One region of the Cytobacillus solani genome, then DNA from elsewhere that is predicted to be linked to it. Evidence: riboswitches for the same ligand, from Rfam matches in the RefSeq annotation. Region 1 holds a riboswitch; each other region holds the start of a gene.
The links. A riboswitch is a leader RNA that binds a small molecule or an ion and turns the genes downstream of it on or off. The one in region 1 is predicted to bind S-adenosylmethionine.

Region 1 (7,414 bases):
AAATGGAGCACCAGTATTAACGGATGTCATCACAAAACTAGAAGAAGCGGAATTTTTAACATTAGTCGGTTCAGCAGAAAAGCAATCTGAACACCCGCTTGCACAGGCAATCGTTGAAGGAATTCAGGAGAAAAACATCACTCTTACCCACCCTAGTGCGTTTGAGGCAATCCCAGGCTACGGAATTAAAGCCCTCGTTGATGGGAAAGAAGTGCTAGCCGGCACACGACGTTTAATGAAAAAATTCAATATTGAAATAGAACATGTGTCAGACGATATGCTTACTATTGAAAAGCAAGGAAAAACAGCGATGTTAGTAGCAATCGATGGTGCATTCGCAGGAATTGTTGCTGTTGCCGATACAATAAAAGAAACATCAACCGAAGCCATTAGCCGTTTAAAGGATTTGGGACTTGAAGTAATTATGATTACAGGCGACAACGAGCAAACGGCACAAGCGATTGCGAAGCTTGCTGGGGTCGACCGTGTAATCGCAGAGGTTCTCCCTGAAGGAAAAGCAGAAGAAGTGAAGAAGCTTCAGCAGCAAGGGAAGAAAGTCGCAATGGTAGGAGACGGAATTAACGATGCACCAGCGTTAGCAGTGGCTGATATTGGAATGGCAATCGGAACAGGAACGGACGTTGCGATGGAAGCAGCTGATATCACCTTAATTAGAGGCGATTTAAACAGCATTGCCGATGCCATCTTTATGAGTAAGAAAACGATCCGCAATATTAAGCAGAATCTATTCTGGGCCTTTGGCTACAACACGCTTGGCATTCCGATTGCAGCTCTAGGATTTCTGGCACCATGGCTTGCGGGAGCAGCAATGGCCTTCAGTTCAGTTTCTGTTGTCCTCAATGCCCTTCGTCTACAACGAGTAAAATTATAAGGGAGAGATTCATATGAAAAAATGGGCGCTTTCAGCAATCGTTTATCTGTTAATTGTCGTAGGCGGATACTACTCCTATACGGCGATTGCTGGATCACCAGCTGATGATCCAGGTCATTCTGATACGGAGCAGCATGAAAAATAAGATGAAATAGGGTTTTCATTTGGAGATAAGGAATAGATGGTTTAAAAAGATCCCCACGGCTGCTCTAAACAGCTGTGGGGATCTTTTTTAATTAGGTTTTATCCTAAGTCTGAAAATAAAAATAATTAAGTTTTTAATGATTTACACGACAGATAGAACACTCTATAATCAAAGGAATGGCGTTTAACAAATAAAGAAAGTGAGGGGTAATGAAGGAAAGTATATGTTGTTCTAAGACTTCTACAGCATTGGCTCTATGATAAAAGAAGCAGGGGTGAGAGAGCAGTGAAAATAGCCTATTTCCAGCTGGCATTATCAATGGCTTTTGTAGGCGCAAATGTTGCGGTTGGCAAAATAATTGTTGAGGATGTCCCGATCTTTCTTTTTTCCGAAACAAGATTCCTGATTGCTTTACTTTTTTTAGTTCCAATGATGTTGATCAGCCGGCCGCAAGCGGTGAAGTTGCAGAAAAGTCACTGGGGCTATTTAATTTTGCAGTCATTTTTTGGTGTTTTCTTGTTTAGTGTTCTCATGCTTTATGGGGTACGTTTTACATCTGCTACAGCTGCAGGAATTATTACGAGTACCGTTCCGGCGATAATCGCTCTTCTGTCATTTTTCTTTTTAAGAGAAAGAATGTCTGCTCCACAGGCTATTTCTATTTGTCTTGCAGTCTTAGGGATATCAATTATTACCTTTCAGACGAACTCATCAACTTTAGAAAGCCCCTTATTTTTACTTGGAAATGTACTTGTCTTTGGTGCCGTTATTTCAGAAGCCTTGTTTACCATATTTGCCAAAAAGCTATCAGCTGTGTTGACGCCGATTCAAATGGCTACAGGAGTGAACATCATAGGCTTTATTTTCTTTCTTCCTTTTTCGATAAAGGAAGCGATCACTTTCAATTTCATAGATTTAGAACCGACTGTATACTTGCTTATCGTTTATTATGCAATCACTGCCAGTGTGCTTTCATTCGTTCTTTGGTATAAAGGAGTTGCAAAGGTAAGCGCTAATATAGCGGGAATCTTTACAGGGTTTATTCCAATAACGGCAACATTGGTAGGCATTGGTTTATTAAAAGAACCTTTTGGTCTGAATCAACTGATTGGAATCATGTGTGTGTTAGGAGCAATATATCTTGGAACAAGAGGAACAGAAACAAAGGAAATGGATCAATCCTCTCAACATTCAAAAACGTATCATTGATCATTGCATTCATAAATTTCGAAAAAGTAGTTGACTTTTTATTTTATTGAATGTAAAGTATATTTCAAGTTAACCAAATCGAATATGTGAAGTACTTCTTATCAAGAGAGGTTGAGGGACTGGCCCTACGACACCTCGGCAACGGACTTATTGTACCGTGCCAATTCCAGCAAGCATGTCTTGATAGATAAGAAGAGGCGCAAACGTTGAATTCTGTCCTCTTCTTTTTAAGAAGAGGTTTTTTGTTGTAAACAACAAAGGAGGAATTCGAGTTTTTTTGTGTAATAATCATAGTTTTCGCATTGGAATAATAAAAATAAAATATACATTCTTATCGAGAGAGGCAGAGGGACTGGCCCGATGAAGCCTCGGCAGCGGATTCCATTTTGGAATCTATGCCAAATCCAGCAAGCGAAAAGCTTGAGAGATAAGAAGAGACCCCCTGCCCTTTATTTGTGAATAAAGGAATGCCCTCTTCTTGTTTTCAGGAAGAGGGATTTTTATTTCCTTTTTTTCATAAAGGACTGGGGCACGCAATTAAAAAGGATCAAAAGTTTGCCTGCACACCCACAGGCAATTCCAAGTATAAAGGTGTCAGTCACCGGAAGGAGAGAACAAAATGATTGAATTTCAAAATTTGAAAAAGGTGTATACCAGCGGCGGACAGCAGGTTGCGGCACTGAATGGAATTGATTTAACAATCAATAAAGGGGAGATTTTCGGTGTAATCGGGTTTAGCGGAGCGGGAAAAAGCTCGCTTATCCGCTGTGTCAATTGGCTCGAGCAGCCTACATCTGGCCGTGTGATTGTGGATGGATATGATCTGACAGCTTTATCAGCAAAGGAAATCCGTGAGGTAAAAAGAAATATCGGGATGGTCTTTCAGCATTTCAATCTCCTAAACTCAAAAACGGTGTTTGCGAATGTGGCCATGCCATTAATTCTAGCAAAGGTGCCAAAAGAGGAAATGAAGAAAAGAGTGAATGAGCTATTAGAGTTTGTAGGTTTGTCAGACAAAGCGAATAATTATCCAGATCAGCTATCAGGCGGGCAGAAGCAGCGGATCGGTATTGCAAGGGCACTCGCTACAAAGCCTTCGATTCTCTTATGTGATGAGGCAACTTCTGCACTTGATCCGCAAACAACAAGCTCGATCCTGGAGCTGTTGAAAAAAATAAATCGAGAATATAACATTACGATTCTCATTATCACCCATGAGATGGCAGTCATCCGAGAAATTTGTGATCGGGTTGCAGTTATTGAAGCGGGGAAGATCATTGAGGAAGGGACTGTTTTCAATGTCTTTTCGTCACCGAAAACAGAGACGGCAAGAAACTTTGTCAGCTCTGTCATGAATGACCAAATTCCTGATTCCATTAAAGAGATTGTTGAGAAAAATGAAGGACTTCAAAAGATTTTCCGAATCAATTTTATCGGCAATTCAGCAGGCCAGCCGCTGCTCTCACAGCTGGCGAAGAAGTTTGACATTCACATCAATGTTCTTTTTGGAAATATTACCGAGCTGCAAGGCACGCCTTTCGGGAATTTGATCGTTGAATTTCAAGGGGCAGAGAGTGAAATCAACCGGGCATTAATGTTTATCAGCCAAGAGAAAGTAACAGTAAAGGAAGTGAAAGCACATGCTAGTTAATTCAGACCAAATTATTGAAGCGCTTATTGAAACAATTCAGATGGTGGCATTTTCTCTATTATTCTCAGCTGTTCTCGGTCTGCCGCTAGGGATTCTTCTTGTCGTAACAAGAAAGGGGCATCTGCTGGAAAATCTGCCAGTTTTCAATGTAATCAACGGAATTATTAATATTTTCCGCTCAGTGCCATTCATTATTCTAATGGTGGCAATCATTCCGGTAACAAGATTGATTGTAGGCACATCGATTGGAACAGCGGCAGCAGTCGTTCCACTCGTATTTTACGCTGGTCCATATATTGCCAGATTAATAGAAAATTCCTTGCTTGAAGTAGACCCAGGTGTCCTTGAAGCAGCTCAGGCGATGGGAGCAACACCGGCGCAAATCATTTTCAAATTTCTCATCCCAGAGGCGCTTAGCTCTTTAGTATTAGCCTTTACGATTGCAACAATTGGTTTAGTAGGAGCTTCTGCAATGGCTGGAGCTGTTGGCGGGGGAGGACTTGGTGATTTAGCTATTACATATGGCTATCAGCGGTTCGACACAATGGTTATGCTGATCACAGTAGGTATTTTAGTCGTAATGGTTCAAGGGCTGCAAACCTTTGGCAATATATTATCAAAAAGAATTCGCAGACGATAATCAGGAGGATGACAACAATGAAAAAGTTATTTTTAGCATTCATTATTTTAACACTGGCCGTTTTTAGTACAGCGTGCTCAAGCGAAACAAGCGGAAAAGAAAAAACCGTAAAAGTGAAGATTGGTGTAAGCGGATCAGATAACCGCATTTGGGACTTCGTAGCAGAAAAGGCAGCAAAGGAAGGCATTGAAGTAGAAATAATCAGTTTCTCTGACTATGTACAGCCGAACATTGCCCTAGCTGAAGGCGAGCTTGATGCCAATGCATTCCAAACCGTTGCGTACTTTGACTCTTTTATAAAGGAACATAATTTAGATTTAGTGCCAATTGCCACGACAGTTCTTGCACCAATGGGAATTTATTCTGAAAAATATAAGTCTATTGATGAAATTCCTGAGGGAGGAAAAATAGCGGTACCAAATGATGTATCCAATATGGGAAGAGCGCTGCTTCTTCTTCAAGAAGCTGGCCTGATTAAGCTGACAGACGATTACGATGGCAACGGATCATTAGATAAAATCGTTGAAAATCCTAAAAATCTTGAAATTGTCGAAATGGTTGCAGCACAAACACCGCGTGTTCTCCCAGATGTAGCAGCTTCCGTCATTAATAACGGAATTGCAGTTGACGCAGGATTCAATCCAACGAAGGACTCCATTTACCATGAGAGTGCTACCGCTACTCCATATGTCAATATCATTGCCACACGAGCAGAAGACAAGGACAAGAAACATCTAAAGAGATTGGCTGAGCTTTATCAAGAGGATGATGTAGCTGAATTTATCGAAAAAGAATACAAAGGAAATTCCATTCCAACATTTATTCCGTTAAGCGATATTGGCTGGTAATGGATTTAAATAAAAAACATTAGGGAGGAAATAATCATGTCAACACCATTAAAAACAATCGATGAGTTAAAAATAGCAATTAACGAGAATGTGGAAAGCAATAAGGAGCTTTATATTTCAGCTAGTCATCAAATTCATGCAAAGCCTGAAATCGGAAATGAAGAGTATTTTGCTTCAGGACTGCTGATTGACATTCTTGAGAAAGAAGGATTTGAGGTGGAAAAGGCAGTAGCTGGACACCATACTTCTTTCCTTGCTCGTAAAAAATCCTTCTTAGAAGGACCGGCTATCGCATTTCTAGCTGAGTATGATGCGCTACCTGGTCTTGGTCATGCATGTGGCCATAACATCATTGGAACAACGAGTGTTGGAGCTGCGATCGCATTAAGCAAGGCATTAGATGAAACTGGAGGAGAGGTTGTTGTATTAGGGACTCCTGCCGAAGAAGGTGGTCCAAATGGAAGTGCAAAAGGAAGCTTTGTAAAGCATGGGCTATTAGAAGGGATTGATGCCGCATTAATGATCCATCCATCTAATCAAACAAGGCTGACGAGCACATCACTAGCTGTCGATCCGCTTGACTTTGAGTTTATTGGCAAGCCAGCACATGCAGCAGCTGCTCCACACGAAGGCATTAATGCACTTGATGCGGTTATCCAGCTATTCAATGGAGTCAATGCGTTACGTCAACAGTTAAAGGATGATGTCCGCATTCATGGGATTATTACAGACGGCGGAGACGCGCCGAATATTATTCCTGAATATGCGAAAGCAAGATTCTTTATCCGTGCAGCAACAAGAGCACATTTAAATGAAGTAACAAAGAAGGTAAAGGCTATTGCTGAAGGTGCAGCACTAGCGACGGGTGCTACGCTTAATATCATCGCTTTCCAAAATGAAGTTGATAATCTTCTATTAAATAGGAAGTTTGATGAAGTATTTCATCGCATCATCGAGGAATTAGGGGAAACAGTTATTTTAGATGATAAGGATGGCATTGGTTCAACAGATGCTGGAAACATCAGTCAAGTAGTACCGACAATCCACCCGTATATTAAAATTGGTGCAGATGATCTCGTTGGTCATACAGTTCCGTTTAGAGAGGCAGCTGCTTCTAAAAAGGGAGATGAAGCATTAATTACTGGAGCGAAGGCACTTGCTTTAACTGGACTGGAATTAATAATCAACTCTGAATTATTAACAGCGATCAAAGACGAATTTAATGAAAGAAAAGCTGCTGAGGACAAATAGGGGTATTTTGAGAACAAGCTCATTAGAGAGGTCTAAGAGATAAAATCGATAGGAGCTGTCTCATGGTATTGAAGAGAAAAAGAGGCCACGTATAAAGAGTATGGAGCCCGATTTTTTAAAAAAGAGGAAAAAGAAGTCACATAAGAAGCATGCATCCTGATTTTTCAAGAAAAAAGGATCTTTCGATTGGACAGAATCCCCCAAAAAGCGAAAGAAATCGTCTCATAGAAGGATTCTATAAGATCAACTCTGATTTAAACCCAAACAGAAAATCCAAAGAAACAGAGGGTGTCCCGATAGTAAATTCAGGACACCCTTCTTCAGTACATAGAAAAACAGTTCCATTTAAGTAACCACTACACTAAAACGATGCACAAAAAATACACTACTACATTTTTACCATAACAAGTTATTTTCGCATCTGCTCTTGTGCCATGCGTACAAGCTCTTTTACCATGTTTCCGCCAATTTCGCCGCCGACTTTTCCTGCTTCTTTTGAAGTTAGACTGCCGTTATACCCCTTTTGAAGCGGAACACCAACTTCATTTGCTACCCCATATTTCACATGATCGGGATTATCTTGGTCAATAGGGTATCCTTTGTTTTTCATTACTTGATTTTTTAACTGATCCAACGCTCCCCGTGATTCTGGAACGAGCGGACGCCGCTTTCTTCTAGCCATCGTAAGTATGCCTCCCTGAAATGTTATATGATTATCATGTGGTGAAAGGTATAGAATCATTCGGTTAAATCGGTGGTGTATGTTACCAAAATAAGC
Region 2 (7,414 bases), 210 kb from region 1:
TTTCTGTTGACATAATGATCCTCCTAACAAATTACGCTTCTTGGCCAACTGTTTCGTCTTCAATACCGAGCTCTTTCTTAATCCAGTCATATCCTTCTGACTCTAGGCGCTGTGCTAGTTCAGGACCGCCAGACTTCACAATGCGTCCTTGCATCATTACGTGTACATGGTCAGGAGTAATGTAGTTTAATAAACGTTGATAGTGAGTGATAATTAAGCAGCCAAACTCTTCTCCACGCATTTCGTTAATTCCTTTTGAAACAACCTTTAATGCGTCAATATCAAGACCTGAATCAATTTCATCTAGAATAGCAATCTTTGGTTCGATCATCATAAGCTGAAGAATCTCATTACGCTTCTTCTCCCCGCCTGAGAATCCTTCATTCAAATAGCGTTGAGCCATATCTTGATCCATCTCAAGGAAATCCATTTTGCTATCCATCTTACGGATAAATTTCATTAATGAAATTTCATTTCCTTCTTCAAGGCGGCTATTAATTGCTGAACGCAAGAAATCCGCATTTGTTACACCAGTAATTTCACTTGGGTATTGCATAGCAAGAAATAGACCAGCACGTGCACGCTCGTCAACTTCCATTTCCAATACATCTTCCCCATCTAAAGTAACACTTCCGCTTGTTACTTCATATTTAGGATGGCCCATGATAGCTGATGAAAGGGTTGACTTCCCTGTTCCATTCGGTCCCATGATCGCATGGATTTCTCCGCCCTTAATTTCAAGATTAACACCTTTTAATATTTCTTTGTCTTCAATAGAAACATGAAGATCTTTAATTGTTAATTTAGAACCTGCCATTACTATACCTCCATCAATAAAAGAAGATTTATATTACGGCCATGCCGCAACCTTCTATTCTCATTTTATTCTCATTCCAATCTTATAACAAATGAAATCTGTTAGCAACTCTTTCAGCCCATTCACAGCATTTTTATACAAAAATAATAAAGTGCTTTAAACCTTGTGTCTTTCCTATCTTTTGCCGAAAATACAATCCTAATCATTTACCTATTTATTCTAACCATAGTACATTTTTTCATGTAATAAAATTAATTTAATTGAGAATCATCCTTTATAACTTGTCCACCTATTAAGAATACATGAATATTCAGTATAATAATACCATAAGAGCTTTCATGCAAAAAGAAAAGCAGAAACAGCTTGCTTCGTGGTGACGAGAAGCTGAACAAATAAAAAAAGGAATCAGCAATATATATATACTGAATTCCCTTTTCCTTCATTATTATATAGTGCAGCTTTAGGAATGAACCTTCTTTTCTAAATTAGCAATCATTTGCTGACATTTAATATGTTCTTCCTGGCGTCTTTTTTCGACCTTCATTCGAACCTCATGCTTCCTGCTGTATGTTTCATACCCTACACCATGGGCTCCGTGCATTGCCTTTTCCATATCGCTTGTGTAATTCAACTGTAGCTGGTTAATAAAAACCAATCCTTTCGTCTGTGCGATTTAATTTACGTTCAAATTTTAACATCTCCACTGGATGTAAGACAATGACGAAATTAGCTGAAATTAAATGCAGAAAATTGAATTATTACCTTTAAAACGCTTTCATTTATATCATGCTTACAAATGGTGCAAAATTCTTTAAATATTAAAAAGCAGGCATTAGAAATGCCTGCTTTCTTCTATTCGTTTATTCAGATACAGGGATCACTGCACCTTTATATTTTTCAACGATGAAATCTTGGATTTCTTTTGAATGTAAAACTTCTACAAGTGTTTTGATTGATTCCTTCGTTTCATCTCCATTGCGTACAGTAATAATGTTTGCATACGGAGATTCATTTGCTTCAATTGCAATTGAATCTTCAACTGGGTTAAGTCCTACATCAATTGCATAGTTTGAGTTGATGACTACAACGTCACCCTCATTATTATTGAAAATTTGCGTAAGCAGCTTTGGTTCGTAATTTGCATCAAATTCTACATTTTTTGGATTCTCAACTACGTCTTCAAGTGTTGCTTTCGATTTCTCTACGCCATCCTTAAGTTTAATTAAGCCTTCTTTTTCAAGGATTGATAGAATTCGACCATGCTCAGCGACTGAGTTACTTAGAATAATATGTGCTCCTTCAGGCAGGTCAGCAATAGACTTATATTTCTTAGAATATACAGCCATCGGTTCAATATGAATTCCACCTGCATTAACAAAGTCATATCCATTCTCTTCGATTTGAAGCTCTAAATATGGAATATGTTGGAAGTAATTAGCATCCAATTCCTTTGTCTCTAACGCTTTGTTAGGAAGGATATAATCTTGGAAAGTAACAATTTCCAATTCAATTCCTTTTTCTTTCAGAATTGGCTTCGCTTCCTCAAGAATCTCAGCATGAGGAATGTTAGACGCACCTACAGTTAGTTTAGATGTTTCTTCACTTTTATTTCCTTCACTTGCTCCACCATTTTCACTGCCTTTTTCTTCTGATGTTCCGCATGCAGTAAGGAATAAAGCAACTGCTAGTGCGAAAACAAATGGTAACCATTTCTTCATTTTTGACCTCTCCTTATCGTTTATCTAATTTAGATGTTATAAAGTCACCAATAAATTGGATGATAAATACAATTATAAGAATGATGATTGTTGCTACTAACGTAACATCGGGTCTAGTTCTTTGGAATCCTTCGAGATAGGCAAGATTACCTAGTCCTCCTGCACCAATCGCACCAGCCATTGCCGTATAGCCCACTAAGGCAATCGCCGTTACGGTAATCCCTGATACGAGAGCTGGCATTGATTCTGGCAAAAGAACTTTCCAGATAATCGTGCTTGTTTTTGCCCCCATTGATTTAGCTGCTTCAATTACACCTTTATCAATTTCTCTCAAACCGATTTCAACCATTCGAGCATAAAAGGGAGCTGCACCAATAATTAATGCCGGCAGGGCTGCATCTTCTCCAATCATTGTACCTACTAAAAATGTGGTAAATGGAATTAATAAAACGATTAATATAATGAAAGGAATCGATCTGAAAATATTAACAAATGCTGCTATAACTTTATTAATCACAGCGTTTTCCCATATATTACCTTTAGATGTTAAGAAGAGCAGTAAGCCTAATAAAGCACCTATAATAAATGTGGCTAATACTGAAATGCTTGTCATGTAAAGAGTCTCTTTTGTGGCCTCCCACATCGTCTCCCATTTTACATTTGGAAACCATTCATTAAGCATTCGTAATCACCTCCACTCCAACATGCTGGGAATGGATATATTCGATCGCTCTAGCTAATTCCTCTTTTTCCCCATCGATATGAATGAATAAAGTCCCATATGAGCCGCTTTGTGTTTGCGATATTTTCCCTTGAAGAATATTAACTGTCACCTGAAAATTTCGAATAAGATTGGTAATAAGTGGCTGTTCTGCTGACTCTCCAACAAATCCAAGCTGTACGACACGTCCGTGTGGATATAGATCAAGTAAATGATCAATCGTCTCTTTTGTTTCCTCCGGTTCCGTCACCTGTTGAACAAAACGCTTTGTAATTTCTTCTTGCGGGTTTTTAAACACATCCAGTACCGGCCCCATTTCAACTACTTTTCCGTCTTCCATTACCGCAACTCTATGACAGATTTTACGGATAACATGCATTTCGTGTGTAATTAGGACTATCGTTAACCCAAGACGCCTATTAATATCTACGAGTAAATCAAGTATGGCATCTGTTGTTTGCGGGTCTAGCGCGGAGGTAGCTTCATCGCATAAAAGTACTTTCGGATTATTCGCAAGTGCTCTTGCAATTCCGACTCTTTGTTTTTGTCCTCCGCTTAATTGTGAGGGATACGCATCCTCTCTTCCTTCGAGACCAACAAGCTTAATTAATTCGTCGACACGTTTCGCTCTTTCCCTCTTTGACACACCTGCGATTTCAAGCGGAAACGAAATGTTCTGTCTGACTGTCCTTGACCATAGCAGATTGAAATGCTGAAAGATCATGCTGATTTCTTGCCGTGCCCTTCTTAGCTTGCTACCCTTAATTTTAGATACTTCATTATTTGCGACAACCACTGTTCCCTCGGTCGGCAGTTCAAGACCATTTAACATTCGGATTAACGTGCTTTTTCCTGCTCCGCTATAGCCAATGACACCGAAGATCTCTCCCTCGTTAATCTCAAGATTAACATTATCTACAGCTTTTACCTGACCTTTTTGGGAAGGGTATATTTTTTGTACCTTTTTGATTGAAATCATCGTCATGCTGCACACCCTCTTTAAATCCAATTTTGCTTATCACTTTTAAAAGCCTTAATATATATGCGCTCATTCTAGTATTTTTCTTTTGGAAAAGAAAAATGCCTTTCTGACAATGAGCAGAAAGGCATAAAATAATTATTGTCCTTTCTCTCATCTCCCAAAGCAAGCTTTGCTTTGTGTGAATTGGCACCATTTCATTTTCATGACGGTTGCCGGGCTTCAAAGGGCACTTCCCTCCACCTCTCTTGATAAGAGCGTAACATCTATATTCAATTAACACTTTAAATTAGTAGTGATTACATTTACGAAAATTATCGTATCACGGATTTATTGAGGGTGTCAACGATTTAAATTATAATTTAGTATTTTTAAAAGATAGTATTTTTATCCAACTTTCAAAAAACTAAGATATGTCAAAGCTTATGCCTTAGAAGTTAACGATGTAATCCCTGTTGCAGACTCAATGGCTTGCTCTAAGTCATCAATTAAATCCTCTGCATTTTCAATTCCAACCGAAATACGAATTAAATCCTCTGGTACACCTGCAGCTTTTAACCCTTGTTCATCTAATTGCTGATGTGTCGTGCTGGCTGGATGAATGATCAAACTCTTAGCATCTCCTACATTTGCTACATGAGCCCATAGCTCCAAATTATTTATTAAACTCGCTCCAGCTTTTCTTCCTCCGGATATACCAAAGACCACAACAGAGCCAGCACCTTTAGGCAGATACTTATCTGCTAACGGTTTATCAGGGTGATTTTCACTTCCAGGATATAGAATCCAATTAATAGCAGGATGTGCCTCTAAATATTCTATGATTCTTTTCGTATTTGCTATATGCTCTTTCATTCGCACATGCAGCGTTTCTAATCCAAGTGTAAATTGGAATGCATTCTGCGGACTCAATGCAGGTCCTAAATCCCTCAGCAGCTGAACCCTAGCTTTTGTAATGTACGCAACCGGTCCAAGTGCCTCGCTATAAACAAGATCATGATAACTGGAATCCGGTTCTGTAAATCCAGGGAATTTTGGTGAATTCCAATCGAATTTACCGCCATCTACAATAATTCCTCCCAATGTCGTCCCATTACCTAACAGCCATTTTGTAGCGGAGTGAATGACAATATCTGCTCCATGTTCAATTGGTCTGCAAAGATATGGAGTGGCAAATGTATTGTCAATTAGAAGAGGAATCCCATTCTCATGAGCAATCTCAGCTACTTTTTCAATATCAAGCACTTTTAGACTTGGGTTGCCGATCGTTTCTGCGAAAACCGCTTTCGTTTTTTCTGTTATCGCTTCTCTGAAGTTTTCTGGATTTTCTGGATCGACTAGCTTTACATGTATTCCGTATTTTGGAAGAGTTACAGCAAAGAGATTGTAGGTTCCTCCATACAGGTTAGATGCTGCAACAATCTCATCGCCTGCCTGAGCAAGGTTAAGAATTGCTAACGTAATTGCCGCCATCCCACTTGAAACGGCTAGTGCACCTACACCGCCTTCTAACAAAGCAACTCTCTCTTCAAATACGGTTACTGTTGGATTATGAATCCTCGTATAAATATATCCGGATTCCTTTAACCCAAAAAGATTTGCTGCATGCTCAGTATTTTTAAATTGGTAAGCATTGTTTTGATAGATTGGTACAGCCCTTGCACCTGTTACAGGATCAGGCTGTAACCCGCCATGTACACCAATTGTTTCCAAACGATAGTTTCTTTGTTTTCCACTCATTTTTCATCTCTCCTTTTTTATGTGCATGAAGGTCAGGCATTATCCTCTGATATGCAATCACAATAGAATCACTGACTTAAAAGACAACAACCCCATTTAAAAGAAGAGCTGAAAAAAACCCTCTTCACAAGAAGAGGGTTGATATCATCTCTTCTTATCTTCCAGAGCAATCATGCTCTGCTGGAATTAGCACCGTGTAAATTACCGGTTGCCGGGCTTCGTCGGGCCAGTCCCTCCGCCTCTCTTGATAAGAATATTCAGTTTTTTCAGTCAGTTAATTAATTCCAATAATAACATATTGATAATTTAAAGGTCAAGTGGAATTTTGAATTTATTTATAACTTAACTTACACGCTGCTTTGAAAGAAGAAATAATGATTCTAGAAAGAGGAGTCTTCTGAAAGTAGAATCTACAAGTATATTTTTCGCTCGTATTGCACTTCTTAATTTTTCATTTCCCATTAAGATCGAGCAAATCCTCTCCTCCGTGCCAGTAATAAGTACATCATAAGTATCAGTAGGTTCAGGAGTGCAAATTTTCACATCCCCATTCTGAAATCGAATACATAGGATTTTATCCTTTGTCCGAATACATAAAGTGAACGTAACACCCTTTAAAAACACAGCTAAATGCCCTTTTGTTTTTACCTCATGAATAAATGCAGCAGTCACTTCCTTCATGCCCTCACCCCAGGTTAAACGGATAGACAGCAGGCTTTTCATCCATTTGTCTTACAATACTATTTCTTCCATTCACTAAAGATTCCTGCATGATTCGTTCGACATTAACTATGGAACATTTCCTGAGAAATATGTCATTTAATTTATTTTTCAGACCGTTTTTGCCACTTTAACAGCTGAGTTTGTCTTATTATAGTTTCGAAAGACGATAAAGAAGTACACAGATCCTACCAAGTATAAAGAGGCAGTAATAGTAAATACGACTGCATACCCCCAGTATGCACCGTATTTTATGACAATCCCCGTGGATACAGGTCCCATGATGGCCCATCCTAAATTAAAAACCATCTGGTTAACCGAATTTGCCAACCCCTTCATCGAATCTCCAACCTTCGACATCATTAGTGACATTTGAATTGGATTTCCAGCATTCATAAGGGCTTGCCGGAATAAAAAGCCGATTGCTGCCAGCCAAAGACTTTCCGTATATGCTGTCATTAGCAGAAACGGCAAGGAGGATAGTTGAAGGATAACAACCGCCTTCACTTCACCAAACTTCCTAACAACCATTGGTCCAATAATCATTGCAATTGCCGTTGCCGCTTGGCCCATTGAAATGATCAAGCCGATTGCTGAATTAGAAGCTGAAAAACGATCAGCAAAATATAAATTTAAATATGGAATGACTAATCCGGCACCGACACCAATTAACAGCTGCGCGAATGCAAATAGAAAGATAATTTTTACATGCTCATTTT
Region 3 (7,414 bases), 1.9 Mb from region 1:
TGTTTCAAATGTCGTACCACCTGTAACACTTAATGTTTTTGTTGTTGGTCCCAGAGAACCAGCAACAAATCTCGGAAATTCATCTGTTGATAGTTGATCAGCTGCCTTTTTAGCAATCTGAGCAGATTTCTTATTAAGCTCATAAGACTTGTGAGCTAGCCCATATTCTTCTAAAACAACACTTGTTGCGCCAAAGGTATTTGTTTCAATGATGTCAGCACCAGCATGTAAGTACTCAAGGTGAATCCGTTCAATAAGAGAAGGGAGGGTAATTGTTAAATACTCATTGCAGCCTTCATATTCCTCACCGCCAAAATCATCTGCAGACAAATTAGCATTTTGAAGCATGGTACCCATTGCACCATCCATAATGAGAATTTTTTTCTCTAGTTGTTCAGTTAATACTGATTTTTGCATTTTTGTTCCTCCTCGTAATCTTAGCGCTCACTTCATGTGCATATAATGCTAATTCAGCAGTAAGATCAAAACGCATAAACGGTGTTATCAAGTAAATTCCATTAAAAAGTTCACATGCTGCATCGATTAAAGATTTCGCAATTGCTACTCCTTCACGAGCTGCATGGACTGGGTCATCCTTTAGATTGGCCATACGGCTGCGTATTTCTTCTGATATTTTTATTCCTGGTACCTCATTATGAAGAAACTCTGTATTTTTACTCCCTGTTAATGGCATAATCCCAATGTATATGGGCTTTTTTAAGTGTTTGACCGCTCCATGGATTTCCAATAATTTTTCCAACGAAAAAACTGGCTGGCTAACGAAATAATCTGCCCCATAAGTAATTTTCTTTTCCAGTCTTTGCACGGCTTTTTCGATGGATCGAACATTCGGATTAAAGGCAGCACCAACAGAAAAAACCGATTGTTCCTGTAAATGTTTTCCTGAGACAGAAATCCCTTCATTAAATTGTTTAATCATCTGAATTAACTCAAATGATGATAAATCGTATACGGAAGAAGCCCCAGGAAAATCACCGACTCTTGCCGGATCACCGGTTAACGCCAATACATCATATAGTCCTAATGTGTGAAGTCCCATCAAATGAGATTGAAGACCAATAATATTCCTGTCTCTGCATGTAATGTGTACCAATGGACGCATGCCCATTTCCTTTTTAACCCGATATCCTAGTGCTGAATTACAAATTCTTGGCGTTGCTAGTGAATTATCAGCAAGAGTTATGGCATCAATTCCAATTTCCTTAAAAGCCTTCACACCCTCGAAAAATTTTGCTGTATTAAGGTGCTTAGGGGGATCAAGTTCGACAATAACAGATGATCTCATTTTTACGATTTCCTCTAAAGGAGTATATTCTCTTACAGGTATATTTCCATCAGAAATACGTATCTGCTCACGTTTCTTAATTAATTTTTCTGAAATTGGAGGGAGGCCCTTGAGTTCAGATGCAAAGGCTTGAATATGATCAGGCGTTGTACCGCAGCATCCGCCAATTAATCGAACACCTTGATTTCGAAAAGCTTTTGCAGATTGTCTGAAATAATTTGGGTCTCCTTCATAATGAAATTTCCCATCCGTATAAGCTGGGATACTTGCATTTGGATAAGCCGATAAATAGGCTCGGCTAGGAAGGGGAATATCCTCTAATGTTACTAGCATATGATGGGGGCCAAGACGGCAATTTAACCCAACAACATCTGCACCAAGATTCTCGAGACGTTCGATAGCTTTTGAAATCGGTGTTTGATCCTGAAGAACACCGACTTCATGAAGGGAAACCTGGGCAATAATAGGTAATTCAGTTTCTTTCCGAACAATTTGGAGTACATTTTCCAGTTCTTCAATGTCATAATACGTTTCAAGTAATATACCATCTACCCCTTCAAGAAGGAGACAATAGAGCTGCTCCCGAAAACTTCTTTTTATCTCCTCAAGAAAAACCATATTTGGCTTCATTCCTCGGATTCCGCCAATCGTCCCAACTACATAGCTGTCTTTTCCAGCAGCTTTTCGGGCATTTCGGACTGCGGCAGTATTGATTTCCTTTACATTATCCTCAAGGCCATATCTTTGCAGCTTAATATAGTTGGCAGCATAGGAATTTGTTTGAATGAGGTTTGCACCCGCATGGATATATGCTTTATGAATTTGCTGGATTTGTTCCGCTTGGGATATATTTAATTCTTCAAAGCAGCAATCTGTCCCATAAGAATAGAGAAGGGTACCCATTGCTCCATCAGCAATGAGGATTTCATTTTTCATTCTTTCAAGTAAACTCATTTTCATCCTCCTCTATGAAATACTTTTTCTTCGAAACTACTTGCAGATAGTGCTGTCTTAAAGTCCCTTAATAAATCCTCTGAGTTCTCCAAACCAACAGAAAGGCGAAGGAGACTATTACTAATTCCTCGTTTTTCACGTTCATGAAGGGGCATGGCTGAATGGGACATTTTTGCAGGATAGGAAAGGATGGATTCCACAGCACCAAGACTCACAGCAAACACAGGAATTTTCACCTTTGAAACAAAATCTCTTAATATACTTTCATTTTCAAGTTCAAATGAGAGGACAGCACCAGCATCTTTTGCTTGCCTGCCTTGTAAAACATAGTGTGGATGGTCCTCCAGGCCAGGATAGTAAACATTTTTGATGGCTGGATTTTCCTTAAGGGCTTGGGCGATTTGTTTGGCCGATTGGATAGATTGAGCAAGTCTCACATGTAACGTTTTGATTCCGCGTAGAACGAGCCAAGCATCCTGTACACCAAGCACTGCTCCAAATGAATTTTGCAAAAATCCGATTTTATCTGCAAGAACTGGGTCCTTTACTACAGTAAGACCAGCAACAACATCACTATGCCCAGATAAAAACTTTGTTGCACTATGCAGTACTACATCTGCTCCTAAAGTTAATGGCTTTTGTAATGCTGGTGTTAGGAAGGTGTTATCAACGAAGGTTAAAGCCCCATGAGACTTAGCGATCGAGCTGATTGCTTTAATATCCGTTACTTTCAACAGTGGATTGGATGGAGTTTCAACGTAAAAGACCTTTGTATTTGGACGAATAGCTTGCTTAACATTATCTAAATCAGTCATATCAACAAAAGTATGGTTAATTCCATATCTTGAAAGCACTTCAGTTACAAAGCGGTATGTTCCGCCGTATACATCCTCTGTAATTACTACATGATCTCCCTTTGACAATAAAAGGAATGCAGTTGAAATTGCAGCCATTCCTGAAGAAAATGCAAAGCCTCTAGTTCCTTCCTCCATATCAGCTATAACCGTTTCCAATGCTTCTCTCGTTGGATTTAAGCTTCGGCTATAGTCATACTTTCCAAATGAATCGATATCATACTGATGGAAGGTAGATGCATGATGAATTGGAACACTGACTGCACCAGTTAGATGATCAATTTTTTGACTATTATGAAGAAGCTTCGTCTGAAAACTCCATGACTCTATCTCACACATTGCATACCCTCCGTCCGAGCTTTAGCAAAAGCCTGCTCTAAATCATTTATTAAATCTTCTACATGCTCAATTCCGACCGAAAAACGCAGTAATCGATTGCATACACCTGTTTCAAACCGGATATGTTCTGGAATATCAGCATGTGTCTGAGTTGCAGGGTATGTTATAAAGCTTTCTACTCCACCAAGACTTTCTGCAAAAGTAATGAGGCGAAGAGTTTGTAAAAACGGATTTACCCATCCTTCATCTTTGATTCGGAATGAAATCATTCCGCCTCGTCCTGGATAAAGTACATCGGTAACGGCATCATGTTCAAATAAAAATCTGAAAATTTCCTTTGCATTTCTTTCATGACGTTCCATTCTTAAAGATAGTGTTTTCATTCCACGTATAAGCAGCCAAGAGTCAAACGGACTTAATACCGCACCTGTAGCATTATGATTAGCAGCTAATGCTTCACAGATTTCCTTGCCCTTAGCTACGATAAGCCCTGCCAATACATCATTATGGCCGCCTAAATATTTTGTTGCACTGTGGATAACAATATCTGCTCCTAGTTTTAAGGGCTGCTGTAAAAGGGGGGTGAAAAACGTGTTATCAACAATCAGCAGAAGCTGATGCCTTTTCACAAAATAAGCAACCTCTTCGATATTGGTTTGCTCCATTAAGGGGTTCGTTGGTGTCTCGATAAAAATGGCCTTTGTTCGTTCAGTAATTTCTTTTTCCAGGACTTCAGCAGAAAAAGTTTGAACATATTTACATCGTAATCCCCATTGCTTACAGCCCTGTTCAAAAAGCCGATAAGTACCACCATATAAATCCTTTGAAACGATAAATTCATCGCCAGATTGAAAGAGGGAGAGGACGGTTAGAATAGCTGACATTCCTGAACTACACGCAAATCCTTGGTCGCCTTCTTCAAGCTCAGCAATTGCCTTTTCAAGCAATTGGCGTGTTGGATTTCCGGTACGGATGTAATCATATCCGGTTGATTGTCCAATTCCTTCATGCCGATAGGCTGTAGAAAAGTAAACGGGTGGATTAACTGTTCCTGTATCTAATTCGCTGCGATTGCCAATTTGGGCAAGGATTGTGTCGAGCTTATGCATTATTTACACTCCTTTTGTCTATAAAAATAAAAAAAAGCCTTCTTTAAGAAGAAGACTTTTTCATAATCAATAATTAGCCGTTCTTCTTATCTTTCAAGTTATAAAACTTGCAGGAATTAGCACCTTATTAATCTCATAGATTAATGGTTGCTGAGGTGTCTACGGGCCTTACCCTCGACCTCTCTTGATAAGAAATCATTATTTAATTATTTCAAACTTTACAACATTCTTATAATAAAAGTCAATGGATTTTAAAAAAATGTGTAAAGGTACAATAATATTATTATGTAAACTATCTATTCTTCTATATATTTTTCGAAAAAGGAAGTGATTAAAAAATTAATTGCACCATTTAACATTTATTTATAAGGATCATAAACACTTTTTTAGAATAAGTTTTTCCTTGGAATAGATAAAAAAAATATTTTTCACTATTTTCATATTAAAAACCTTTGAACAACAGGGTTTTACGTGGTAGAATGGCTTTGAAAACGATTTATCCTCTGAAAAATATTATTATTCTAATAATTATCATTTAATGTTAAAAAGTGGATAAATAGTTTATTATGCATTTAATACAAATTCAGTTATGGAGGTCATTTTCCATGAAAAAGCCATTGAATGGCGAAAAGCCTTTTGCTGAAGGCTTTCATGGCCCGAACCTTGGCTATGTCATTGAACTATATGAAGCATATTTAGAAAACCCTGAGTCTGTTGATCCTGAAATGAGAGCGTACTTTGAAACAACAGGATCTCCAGTTGTAGAAAATCGTACAGGGAAGACGGAAATTAGTGGTGTTAATCAAACTGTTCCGCAATTAGAAAAAACATTGTCTGCTATACGTCTGGCAGATAATATTCGCACATACGGCCATCTTGCCGCAAACATTTATCCATTAAATGACCATGAACCTGAAAAAATGCTTTTTGAGCTATCACATTACGGGTTAATAGAAGAGGATTTGTATGCAATCCCTGCTGGAGTCATCTGTAAAGATGCGCCAATTCCGCTAAAGAATGCGTATGATGCGATTGAATACTTAAAAAGCATGTATATGGGTACAATTGCATTTGAATTTCACCATGTATATGACGCAAATGAAAAGAACTGGCTGCGCCGAAAAGTTGAATCAGGCAGCTTAAAGCTGAAATTGCAAAAAGAAGAAAAAACTAAGATTCTAAAAAGATTGACTGAAGTAGAAGAATTCGAAAAATTTCTTCATCGCACATTTGTCGGTCAAAAACGGTTTTCAATTGAAGGGCTTGATTCAATGGTGCCTTTACTTGATGAAATAGTTGCAGAATCTGTATCAAAAGGGGCAAAAACCATTAATATCGGCATGGCTCACCGCGGGCGCTTAAATGTGCTTGCCCATGTGCTTGGGAAGCCGTATGAAATGATTTTCGCTGAATTTCAGCATGCTCCAAATAAAGAGCTTGTACCTTCTGAAGGTTCAATTGGGATTAGCTATGGCTGGACAGGAGATGTGAAATATCATCTTGGACTTGATAAACAAATTAAAGACGAAAATACGACAGTGACACGTTTGACATTGGCAAATAACCCAAGTCATCTTGAATTTGTCGGTTCTGTTGTCGAGGGATTTACACGAGCAGCACAGGATAATCGATCAACAAAAGGCTATCCAATTGAGAATTTAAACTCGGCAATGTCTATAATTATCCATGGGGATGCCGCATTCCCTGGTCAAGGGATTGTAGCAGAAACTTTAAACTTAGGTCAGTTGAAGGGATATAATACTGGAGGCTCCCTCCATATCATTGCAAATAATACAATCGGCTTTACAACAGAATCACGTGATTCACGTTCTACTAGATATGCGAGTGATCTCGCAAAAGGGTTTGAGATTCCGATCTTGCATGTGAACGCAGATGATCCGGAAAGCTGTATAGCTGCAGCAAGATTTGCTAGTGAATACCGTGAAAAGTTTCAGAAAGACTTCTTAATTGATCTTATCGGTTATCGCCGCTTTGGGCATAATGAAATGGACGAGCCAATGGCAACGAATCCATTAATGTATAAAATCATTAATGAACAGCCAACGGTAAAAGAACTGTATGGAAAGAAACTAGTAAATCAGTTAATCATAAACAAAGATACAGCTGACAAAATAGAAGAAGACGTATTAGTAAAACTGAAAGCTGCATATGAAAAAGTACCAGCAACGAAAAAAGAAACAGAAGAATTAAATCCGCCTGAAACGGTAGAAAAAGGCCTGCCAAAACTCAAAACAGCTGTTCCTTTTGAAAAACTTAAGGAAATTAACCAAGAGCTGTTAACATGGCCTGAAAAGTTTACTGTTTTCAATAAGCTAGACAAAATTCTAAACCGTAGAATGAGCGCTCTTGACGGAGAAAAGAAGATAGATTGGGGTCATGCGGAAACTTTAGCATTTGCATCCATTCTCCATGATGGAACTCCTATCCGCCTGACAGGTCAAGATTCTGAACGAGGCACATTTGCCCACCGAAATATTGTTTTACATGACAGCAGCACAGGTAAATCCTATTCGCCACTTCATTTATTATCATCGGCGAAGGCTTCCTTTGCCGTTCATAATAGTCCATTATCAGAAGCAGCTGTTCTTGGCTTTGAATATGGTTATAATGTATTTGCACCTGAAACGCTCGTTTTATGGGAAGCACAATTTGGAGATTTTGCTAACTCTGCACAGGTGATATTCGATCAATTCATCGCTGCGGGCAGAGCAAAATGGGGACAAAAATCCGGGCTTGTCATGCTGTTGCCACATGGTTATGAAGGACAAGGTCCTGAGCACTCAAGTGCACGCTTAGAAAGATTCTTAACACTAGCCGCTGAAAATAACTGG
Region 4 (7,414 bases), 1.3 Mb from region 1:
TTGTTTTATAAATCTTCTACTATTTTTAGATTCTGCGGAAAACCTGATATTGTAATGGAGTATCGGTTTTTTGAACAAGCTGGTCTTTTAAGGATTGGATATAACTTGTTAAATCACTTATATCATTTTTCTGGGCTGCAATCCTTGAGGGGTGAATGTCTTTCATTTTTGAGTATGTGTACTGGCTTGAAATAATAATCCGATCCTTAAATATTTGGTTCCCCCTAATATGGTCACCATGCCAATGACTATTAATCACCTATGTAACAGGGTGATTTGTGATTGATTCCGCAATATGCTTTAAATCTTGAGATGCTTGTTGTGTGTTAAATGTATCAAAAACGATTACTTTTCCTCCTAAATCTACAAAACCTGCATTTGCCGCAGCCCCTCCACCTTCTTTTGCTAATACTGCATAAATACTATTGCTCACTTCTTCAAGTTTAAAGTGTTTACTTTGAAATTTTCCATTCATCTGCTTTCCCTCTTTTTCGATAGTGAATATTTTGAAATGAAACTGATTATTAGCATGGAATCAACAATAATTATTTGTTATATTCTAATAATAAAAATTTAGCATGGGTTGTTTTTATTGTGAATAAGCAACTTTATTTAGAAAAGAACGTCTATTTATAAAATAGGAGGAATCGATATGAAAAAATGGTTATATTTTTCAATTACTTCCGTATTCTTTATCCTTGCAGGCTGCGCGAACGGTAATTTACTTTCATCAAAACCACCAGAAGTTTTCATTGAAATTGCCAATGAGAAATATGATACAAAATTAGGTACATACTGCTGGGGGAATTCGTGCATCGATACTGCGGGACCAGTGGAAATGTTAGAAGGGAAAGCGCCAGTAAAAGTAAAACCTGGTGAGAAGATTAATCTTGTAATGGATTATGAGCCAAAGCCAAATAGTATACATCTCTTACAAATAAATGAGGAAAAGGAAGAAGTGGAGATATTAGTTAAGGATCATGAGTTTACGGCACCTGCACAAAAGGGAATCTATTATTTTTCCTACGGAGTATGGTGGATGGATGAAAAGCAAGAAAATGTATCCAACGGGGACGCTTTCTATGCTTTTGCTTTAGAGGTGGAATAGGCAAGGGAGGGGGGATGTATTTGAGAAAGCTCATCTTATTTCTATTGTGTTTCATTTTTACAAGTCAGTTATCTGTTCAAGCACTTAGCTGGGCGTATCCTTTCGTTGTATGGAAAGGAAATGTATATGAAGTAACCGATGAAGAGGTATCTGATATCGGAGACGTCATAGGTAAAGTAAAAAGAGGCACGGATGAAATGACTGGAGAATATTTTGGTGACGCATCAAATATGTATCCAAAAGGCACGAAGTATTATGAAATCAAAGGCATTTCCCCGAAAATAGCGATTGCAGTTGAGGTAGAAGAAAGTAAATGGTATAAAGCTGATTATGTTCATGAAGCACCTAAGCATTGGCTGGAGAATGTCATTATCGTATTGACCTTTGTTATGTTAATTGTTGCAGTATTTACGATTATGATACGAATGAATAATAGGAAAACCTGAAGGGCCATGCTGTCCTTAGCATTGCCCTTTTACTATTCTCTCTTAAGGCAAGATGGCGAAAGACCTGACAGGAAATCCAGAGGCTTTTTCCGGTTTTGGGACAATATTGAAGATGACTGCTCCTTTAGCAGGTATTTTGTCTAAGTTTGTTAATAATTCAATTTGATACGTATCCTGTTCAAGAATGTAATATTCAGCTAAGAGTTTTCCGTTTTTTTGATAGTCTATGCTTGAATCAGTGTCAAACGTTTCATGGCCAATGGCTTTAATTTTTCTTTCCTCTATTAAAAACCTCAATGCATCGACTGACCAGCCAGGGGCATGGTTTTGACCATCATCGTCTTTGTTTTCAAATGCTTCTCTATCCGGCCAGCGTTTGCTCCAATCCGTACGCAGGGCAACAAATGACCCTTCTTCAATCTTCCCATACACCTCTTCAAAACCATAAATATCATCGACAGTTAAAGTAAAGTCGTTATTTAAAGCGGCTTCCTTTGATCGATCGATGACAACTAGCGGCAAAACTAATTCTTTTAATCCTACTTCATCTAGATACCTCGTATTCCGGACGAAATGGATCGGTGCATCAATATGTGTGCCGTACTGTCCAGCAAATTTAAAGCTTTGTGCGAAAAATCCATCATCATGATTAAATAAAGTCTGGAATTCTGCTGAATCAAATGCTGAGAAATGCGGTGAACCAGGACCGAATGTATGGGTTAAATCAACCCATTCTTTTTCCTTTAATAGTTGAATGGCTTGGAGTAATTCGTTTGATACTTTCGTTAACTCATTTGACATACAGATCACCTCATTAGAATTAGATGATGGGGCTTTTATTAAAAATAAAAAACCCCTTCTTTAAACAAGAAGAGGTTTGGCATTCACGCTTTCGGCTCTTCTTATCTTCAAGCATGACGCTTCTGGAATTAGCACAGTACATTATCGTCTGTTGCTGAGGTATCAATGGGCCAGTCCCTCCACCTCTCTGGATAAGAAAAATTGCATATTTAATTTATTTATACCTACCCTACATCTAATAATTGGAATTGTCAAGACGAAAAAAGAATTTTCGAAATAGAAAAAAATGTGGGATAAAAGTAGGGATTTGTCGATTTTCCTCACTTAAGGGTTATAATAAATATAATCTATTTTTGTGAGGAAATGTATGAAAAAACAGAATATCCATACTTGGCTGCTTCATGAAGAGAAGCGGGCACTTAAAATGTATTTAATCACCTTTTATATAACCTTAGTTTTATATGATTTTTTTTACTACTACTTGTATCCAAAGTATATTCTGCATTCAGAAACAGGGATAAATAGCCCGTTAGGCTATTGGAATTATGTGATCATCTTTGGATTAATTCCAGTTGCTTATTATTAGTTAGAAAGGAAAAACAGCACGCAATAAAATATATTTACATTCTTGTTTATATGATACTTACGGCACTAAGTGACATCATTCTATTTTCGAGTGAATCTGGCGAATATGCAAGCGGGAATGCGGCAGAATTAATCCTAATATTATTTTCGCCCCTTTTTATTAATAAATGTTTCTATTGGGTTGTTACGATTGTTTCTATTTCCAGATATTTTATTGTAGGTTTACTTATTCATTCAATGGTAGTGGTTATCCCGATTGCTTTAATCATTATTTTTTCTGTGATTACCTACATTTTATTAAATCGATTCAATTCTTATATTTATGCATTAACCTCTGCAAATGAGGAATTAAGGCATAAGGAAAAGCTGGCATTTATCGGTCAAATGGCAACTTCGATTGGACATGAAATCCGAAATCCTCTTGCTTCATTAAAAGGGTTTACACAGCTGCAAAAAGAAAAATATGTTCAGGATCAGAAGTATTTTTCAATTATGGAGCAAGAAATTGAGCGGATAGATTTAATCGTAAATGATCTCTTGCTGCTTGGAAAGCCAAAAAACACTCAATTCCAAAAGAGTTGTTTGAAAGAGATTATTTTCTATGTGATATCGATAACGAAACAACAGGCTAATGAAAAAAATATTTCGTTATCAGTAGAAATGGATGAGTCGATTCCATTGATTGAATGTGTAGAAAATCAGATTAAGCAGGTGTGTATTAACCTTATAAAAAATGGCCTAGATTCAATGGATAACGGTGGAATGTTCAAGATTCTTTTAAAGCATGAATTAAAGAATGAAATCTCGATTAGCTTTATCGATCAAGGCTGTGGCATAAATCAATCTGAGCTGAATAAGCTGTTTACTCCATTTTATACAACAAAAGGTGATGGAACTGGTCTTGGGCTTATCGTTACGAAAAAAATAATCGAAGACCATCAAGGAGAAATAAAGATTGAAAGTGAACTGAATAGGGGAACACAGGTAGAAGTGATATTGCCTGTTGTTCAATGATCGGGTTATGTTAGAAAATGAAATTGTGTGTTAAACAATAAGGACTAGCACACTTTTTTAATAGAATTTAGGTGTGCCATAAATAAAAGACCCGATAATTGTCACCCTATAGATATGAAATAAATATTTGAGGTGACTTTGTTAGGATGAATGATAAATCTCAGCTTTCAATCCCTATTATTATAAGTATACTCTCTCTTTTAGCGTTCAGCTTCATGGCATTTATTGTTCGCGTTAATAAAATCATTCAATTTGATAGTACGGTTATTTCATTTGTACAAGGATTGGAAAATTCAGCCTTAACCGTTGTTATGAAAGTTTTTACATTTATTGGAGATACAAAAGCAGTTATTGTTCTATCGATACTTGTAATTATTTTCTTATACGTAGTTCTTAAACATCGAATAGAATTGATTTTATTTATTGTAGCAATAATAGGATCAGCTATGCTGAATCAACTATTAAAGTACTCTTTTCAACGGGCTCGCCCTGAACTACATCGGCTAATTGAGATCGAGAGCTACAGTTTTCCGAGCGGGCATGCGATGAACGCATTTACAGTATATACTGTCATATCTTTTCTGCTATGGCGGCATATCCCTTCAAGAGCTGGTCGAACAACATTAATCATTATCAGTGCATTAATGATTTTTTCCATTGGAATAAGTCGTATTTATTTAGGGGTGCATTATCCAAGTGATATAATTGCTGGCTATTTTGCAAGTGGGTGCTGGCTTGGTATGGTGATTTGGTTCTTCCAGAGGTATCAAGAAAGTCGCAGCAGAAAACGTACATACAAAACCTCGACTAGCAAAGGGTAAAAATAGCTTAATATCAAAAGAGAATCTATTAAATCCGAGTCGAAATTTACAATTGGGGTGAATGGAAATGCTCCTAGGGTTAATGGTGCTAACAGTATTAATTCATTTAGTTGATACACTGTCTTACTCCGTGCGGTTAAATTCCGTGAAGAGCGGAAAATTTGCACTTTCCATGTCTTTATTTAATATTTTTGTTCTTGTATCTAGGACCGCCAATATGTTTCAAGCACCATTGATCGGTACACTTATAGGAATTAGCATTGCGAAAGAGATAGATCCTTTAAAAGATATTCGACTGGTCATTTTCTCGGCAACAATTGGTACGCTTATAGGGATCCTATTCATACCTACTTTTCTTAAACTATTTGCGATCGCTGTAAATAGACTTGAAACAAAGGGTTCAGTTCCTTCCATTGTAGTAGAGGCATTAAGCGTTTCGAACATTAAGCGTATGTTAAAAAAGACAACGAAACCGCGTAAAAAGATGTTTTATAGCTTGCGTTATAGAGAAATTCCAAAACGGCTTTTAATTCTAAACACAGTAATTACAGCTATTTATACAATAGGGGTGATTTCTGCCTATTATGCAGCTTACTTTGTAGACGAAGAATTTCTATTAGCCGCTGCGGGCTCTTCTGGAATGATTAACGGTGTTGCCACCATATTATTAACGTTGTTGGTAGACCCGCAGTCTGCAATTATTACAGACCAAGCTTTAAGAAAAAAACGGCCATATGGGGATGTTAAAGCACTTGTAGTTATGTTAATCGGAACAAAGCTTCTTGGAACATTAATTGGCCAAATTTTGATTTACCCTGCTGCGATACTAATTGCTAGTTTTTATTAATAATATTGAGATAGTTTAAGGTTATAATAATATTAATACTTACTTTTTTCGGAGGGAAACCTTTTACTCTTAATCCACGTCTAATACTGTAGCTAGTAGATTGGAATAAAGAAGGGATAATAATGATATATCCGACTGTTATATGTAAAAGGGGAAAAGTTCATGGTGTTAGGAATGAATCTGCCTGCATTTGTGGAGCGCAATATCGTGATGAAGCGCTAACTAATCGGAAAGTTCTATATAGATCTATTCTTTTTAGAGACATTCATTTAATTAATTGTCGAAAATGTAAACTAGAACTTAAGAAAATAGGTGGGAAAAGTTCCCCTTGATTTCTATTTAGACTCTTTGCTGAAAAACAAAGGGTCTTTTTATTTAGGCTATGTTAAAGCTCAATGTGTGTTTTATCTCACAGTATATTATTTGTGTATTCACTATAATAACATTGAAAATGCGAATAAGAATAGGGGAGTATTATATATGTCGAACACATTAGAACAAGAAAAAATTGGTGAATTAGTTGACCGTTTTTATAGTAAGTTAATAAAGGATTCTTATTACAGTGCAATGTTCGCTGAGAGAGGGGTGGATATTGAACTGCTTAAGAGCAGGCAGCGTTCATTTATAAGCCGCTTGGTTACGGATGATTCACCGGCGGACGATGAAAAGAATGTTAAACAAGTAAATGAAAGACACCCGTTCCAAACAACACCAGAGCGAGCTGGAATCTGGATGCGCACAATGGAAGAAACAATAAATGAAATGGAAATAGAAGATTCGATAAAGCTGAACTTAGTGGAGAAAATTAGAAAATTAATGAATCATTTAATTAATAAGTAATTCAACTATTGCCAGAAGGAAAGTTCTTCTGGCTTTTTCATTTTAAAAGAGCCTGTTTAGAGCAAACAAATATGGTGCTTTTTTCATTGTGGGTGCAATCTAGCTACTTGAAAATTGTGGTAGATGAAATGAAAAGATGTGATATACTACATATTAATCAAACTGAAAAGTTAAAAGTCATTTTTTAGAGGGAAGCTTATGTATGGACAAAAATTGATGGTCTCTTCTGCGAGAACAAAGGGAATCATGATGGTTTTGATAGGGGCCGTTTTATGGGGGGTATCTGGTACAGTTGCCCAATATTTATTTCAATACAGTAGATTTAGCCCAGAATGGCTGGTTGTTGTTCGGTTGCTCGTTTCTGGGACCATTCTCTTATGCTTGGCAAGTTTAAAGGGCAATCAGAGAATATGGGACATCTGGAAAGATAAAAAGGATGTGTCAAGCCTAGTACTATTTAGTATTTTTGGAATGCTCGCCGTTCAGTATACCTTTTTTGCAGCCATTGAACATTCTAATGCAGCTACAGCTACTGTCTTACAGTATTTAGCTCCAGCGATGATTTCATGCTTCATAGCTCTAAGAGCAAAGAGGCTTCCGACTATAAAAGAATTGATTGCAGTTGTTTTAGCACTTTTGGGAACCTTCCTTTTAGTGACAAAGGGAAGCATGAGCAGTTTATCTATTTCAGGTATTGCCTTATTTTGGGGACTGGCTTCTGCAGTGGCCTTAGCTTACTACACATTGCAGCCTCTAAGGCTTCTTGCAAAATGGGGATCAGCCCTTGTCATTGGCTGGGGGATGTTGATAGGGGGATTATCATTTAGCCTTATTCATCCACCTTGGAAATTTGTTGGGCAATGGTCGTTAAACGCCTTTTTAGCCGTACTATTTATCATCATTTTTGGAACACTTATTGCTTTTTATTGCTATTTAGAAAGCCTAAAATATA

Region 2: linked by a shared signal. The riboswitch ahead of FI644_RS13515 (methionine ABC transporter ATP-binding protein) and the one ahead of FI644_RS12465 (methionine ABC transporter ATP-binding protein) in region 1 are both predicted to bind S-adenosylmethionine.
Region 3: linked by a shared signal. The riboswitch ahead of FI644_RS21940 (methionine biosynthesis PLP-dependent protein) and the one ahead of FI644_RS12465 (methionine ABC transporter ATP-binding protein) in region 1 are both predicted to bind S-adenosylmethionine.
Region 4: linked by a shared signal. The riboswitch ahead of FI644_RS05820 (cyclase family protein) and the one ahead of FI644_RS12465 (methionine ABC transporter ATP-binding protein) in region 1 are both predicted to bind S-adenosylmethionine.

Annotation. Positions count from the first base shown of each region.
Region 1 covers NZ_CP041305.1:2,490,981-2,498,394, forward strand. Annotated here, with positions in the region: gene FI644_RS12455 (heavy metal translocating P-type ATPase) at 1-892, shown strand, start outside; gene FI644_RS27135 (hypothetical protein) at 906-1,037, shown strand; gene FI644_RS12460 (DMT family transporter) at 1,323-2,246, shown strand; SAM riboswitch class I at 2,342-2,440, shown strand; SAM riboswitch class I at 2,575-2,680, shown strand; gene FI644_RS12465 (methionine ABC transporter ATP-binding protein) at 2,866-3,897, shown strand; gene FI644_RS12470 (methionine ABC transporter permease) at 3,887-4,537, shown strand; gene FI644_RS12475 (MetQ/NlpA family ABC transporter substrate-binding protein) at 4,555-5,385, shown strand; gene FI644_RS12480 (M20 family metallopeptidase) at 5,422-6,636, shown strand; gene FI644_RS12485 (alpha/beta-type small acid-soluble spore protein) at 7,046-7,318, opposite strand.
Region 2 covers NZ_CP041305.1:2,703,811-2,711,224, reverse strand. Annotated here, with positions in the region: gene sufD (Fe-S cluster assembly protein SufD) at 1-13, opposite strand, end outside; gene sufC (Fe-S cluster assembly ATPase SufC) at 32-817, opposite strand; gene FI644_RS13530 (YuzK family famiily protein) at 1,278-1,472, opposite strand; gene FI644_RS13525 (MetQ/NlpA family ABC transporter substrate-binding protein) at 1,678-2,535, opposite strand; gene FI644_RS13520 (methionine ABC transporter permease) at 2,549-3,217, opposite strand; gene FI644_RS13515 (methionine ABC transporter ATP-binding protein) at 3,210-4,235, opposite strand; SAM riboswitch class I at 4,386-4,493, opposite strand; gene FI644_RS13510 (O-acetylhomoserine aminocarboxypropyltransferase/cysteine synthase family protein) at 4,659-5,975, opposite strand; SAM riboswitch class I at 6,127-6,229, opposite strand; gene FI644_RS13505 (hypothetical protein) at 6,318-6,656, opposite strand; gene FI644_RS13500 (MFS transporter) at 6,807-7,414, opposite strand, start outside.
Region 3 covers NZ_CP041305.1:4,364,994-4,372,407, forward strand. Annotated here, with positions in the region: gene metH (methionine synthase) at 1-417, opposite strand, end outside; gene FI644_RS21930 (bifunctional homocysteine S-methyltransferase/methylenetetrahydrofolate reductase) at 395-2,260, opposite strand; gene metC (cystathionine beta-lyase) at 2,263-3,453, opposite strand; gene FI644_RS21940 (methionine biosynthesis PLP-dependent protein) at 3,441-4,562, opposite strand; SAM riboswitch class I at 4,646-4,756, opposite strand; gene FI644_RS21945 (2-oxoglutarate dehydrogenase E1 component) at 5,168-7,414, shown strand, end outside.
Region 4 covers NZ_CP041305.1:1,141,954-1,149,367, reverse strand. Annotated here, with positions in the region: gene FI644_RS05835 (hypothetical protein) at 260-475, opposite strand; gene FI644_RS05830 (hypothetical protein) at 653-1,108, shown strand; gene FI644_RS05825 (hypothetical protein) at 1,129-1,554, shown strand; gene FI644_RS05820 (cyclase family protein) at 1,597-2,355, opposite strand; SAM riboswitch class I at 2,454-2,553, opposite strand; partial or broken gene FI644_RS27315 (HD-GYP domain-containing protein) at 2,723-3,180, shown strand; gene FI644_RS05810 (ATP-binding protein) at 3,178-3,954, shown strand; gene FI644_RS05805 (phosphatase PAP2 family protein) at 4,101-4,775, shown strand; gene FI644_RS05800 (lipid II flippase Amj family protein) at 4,843-5,622, shown strand; gene FI644_RS05795 (protoglobin domain-containing protein) at 6,103-6,462, shown strand; gene FI644_RS05790 (EamA family transporter) at 6,661-7,414, shown strand, end outside.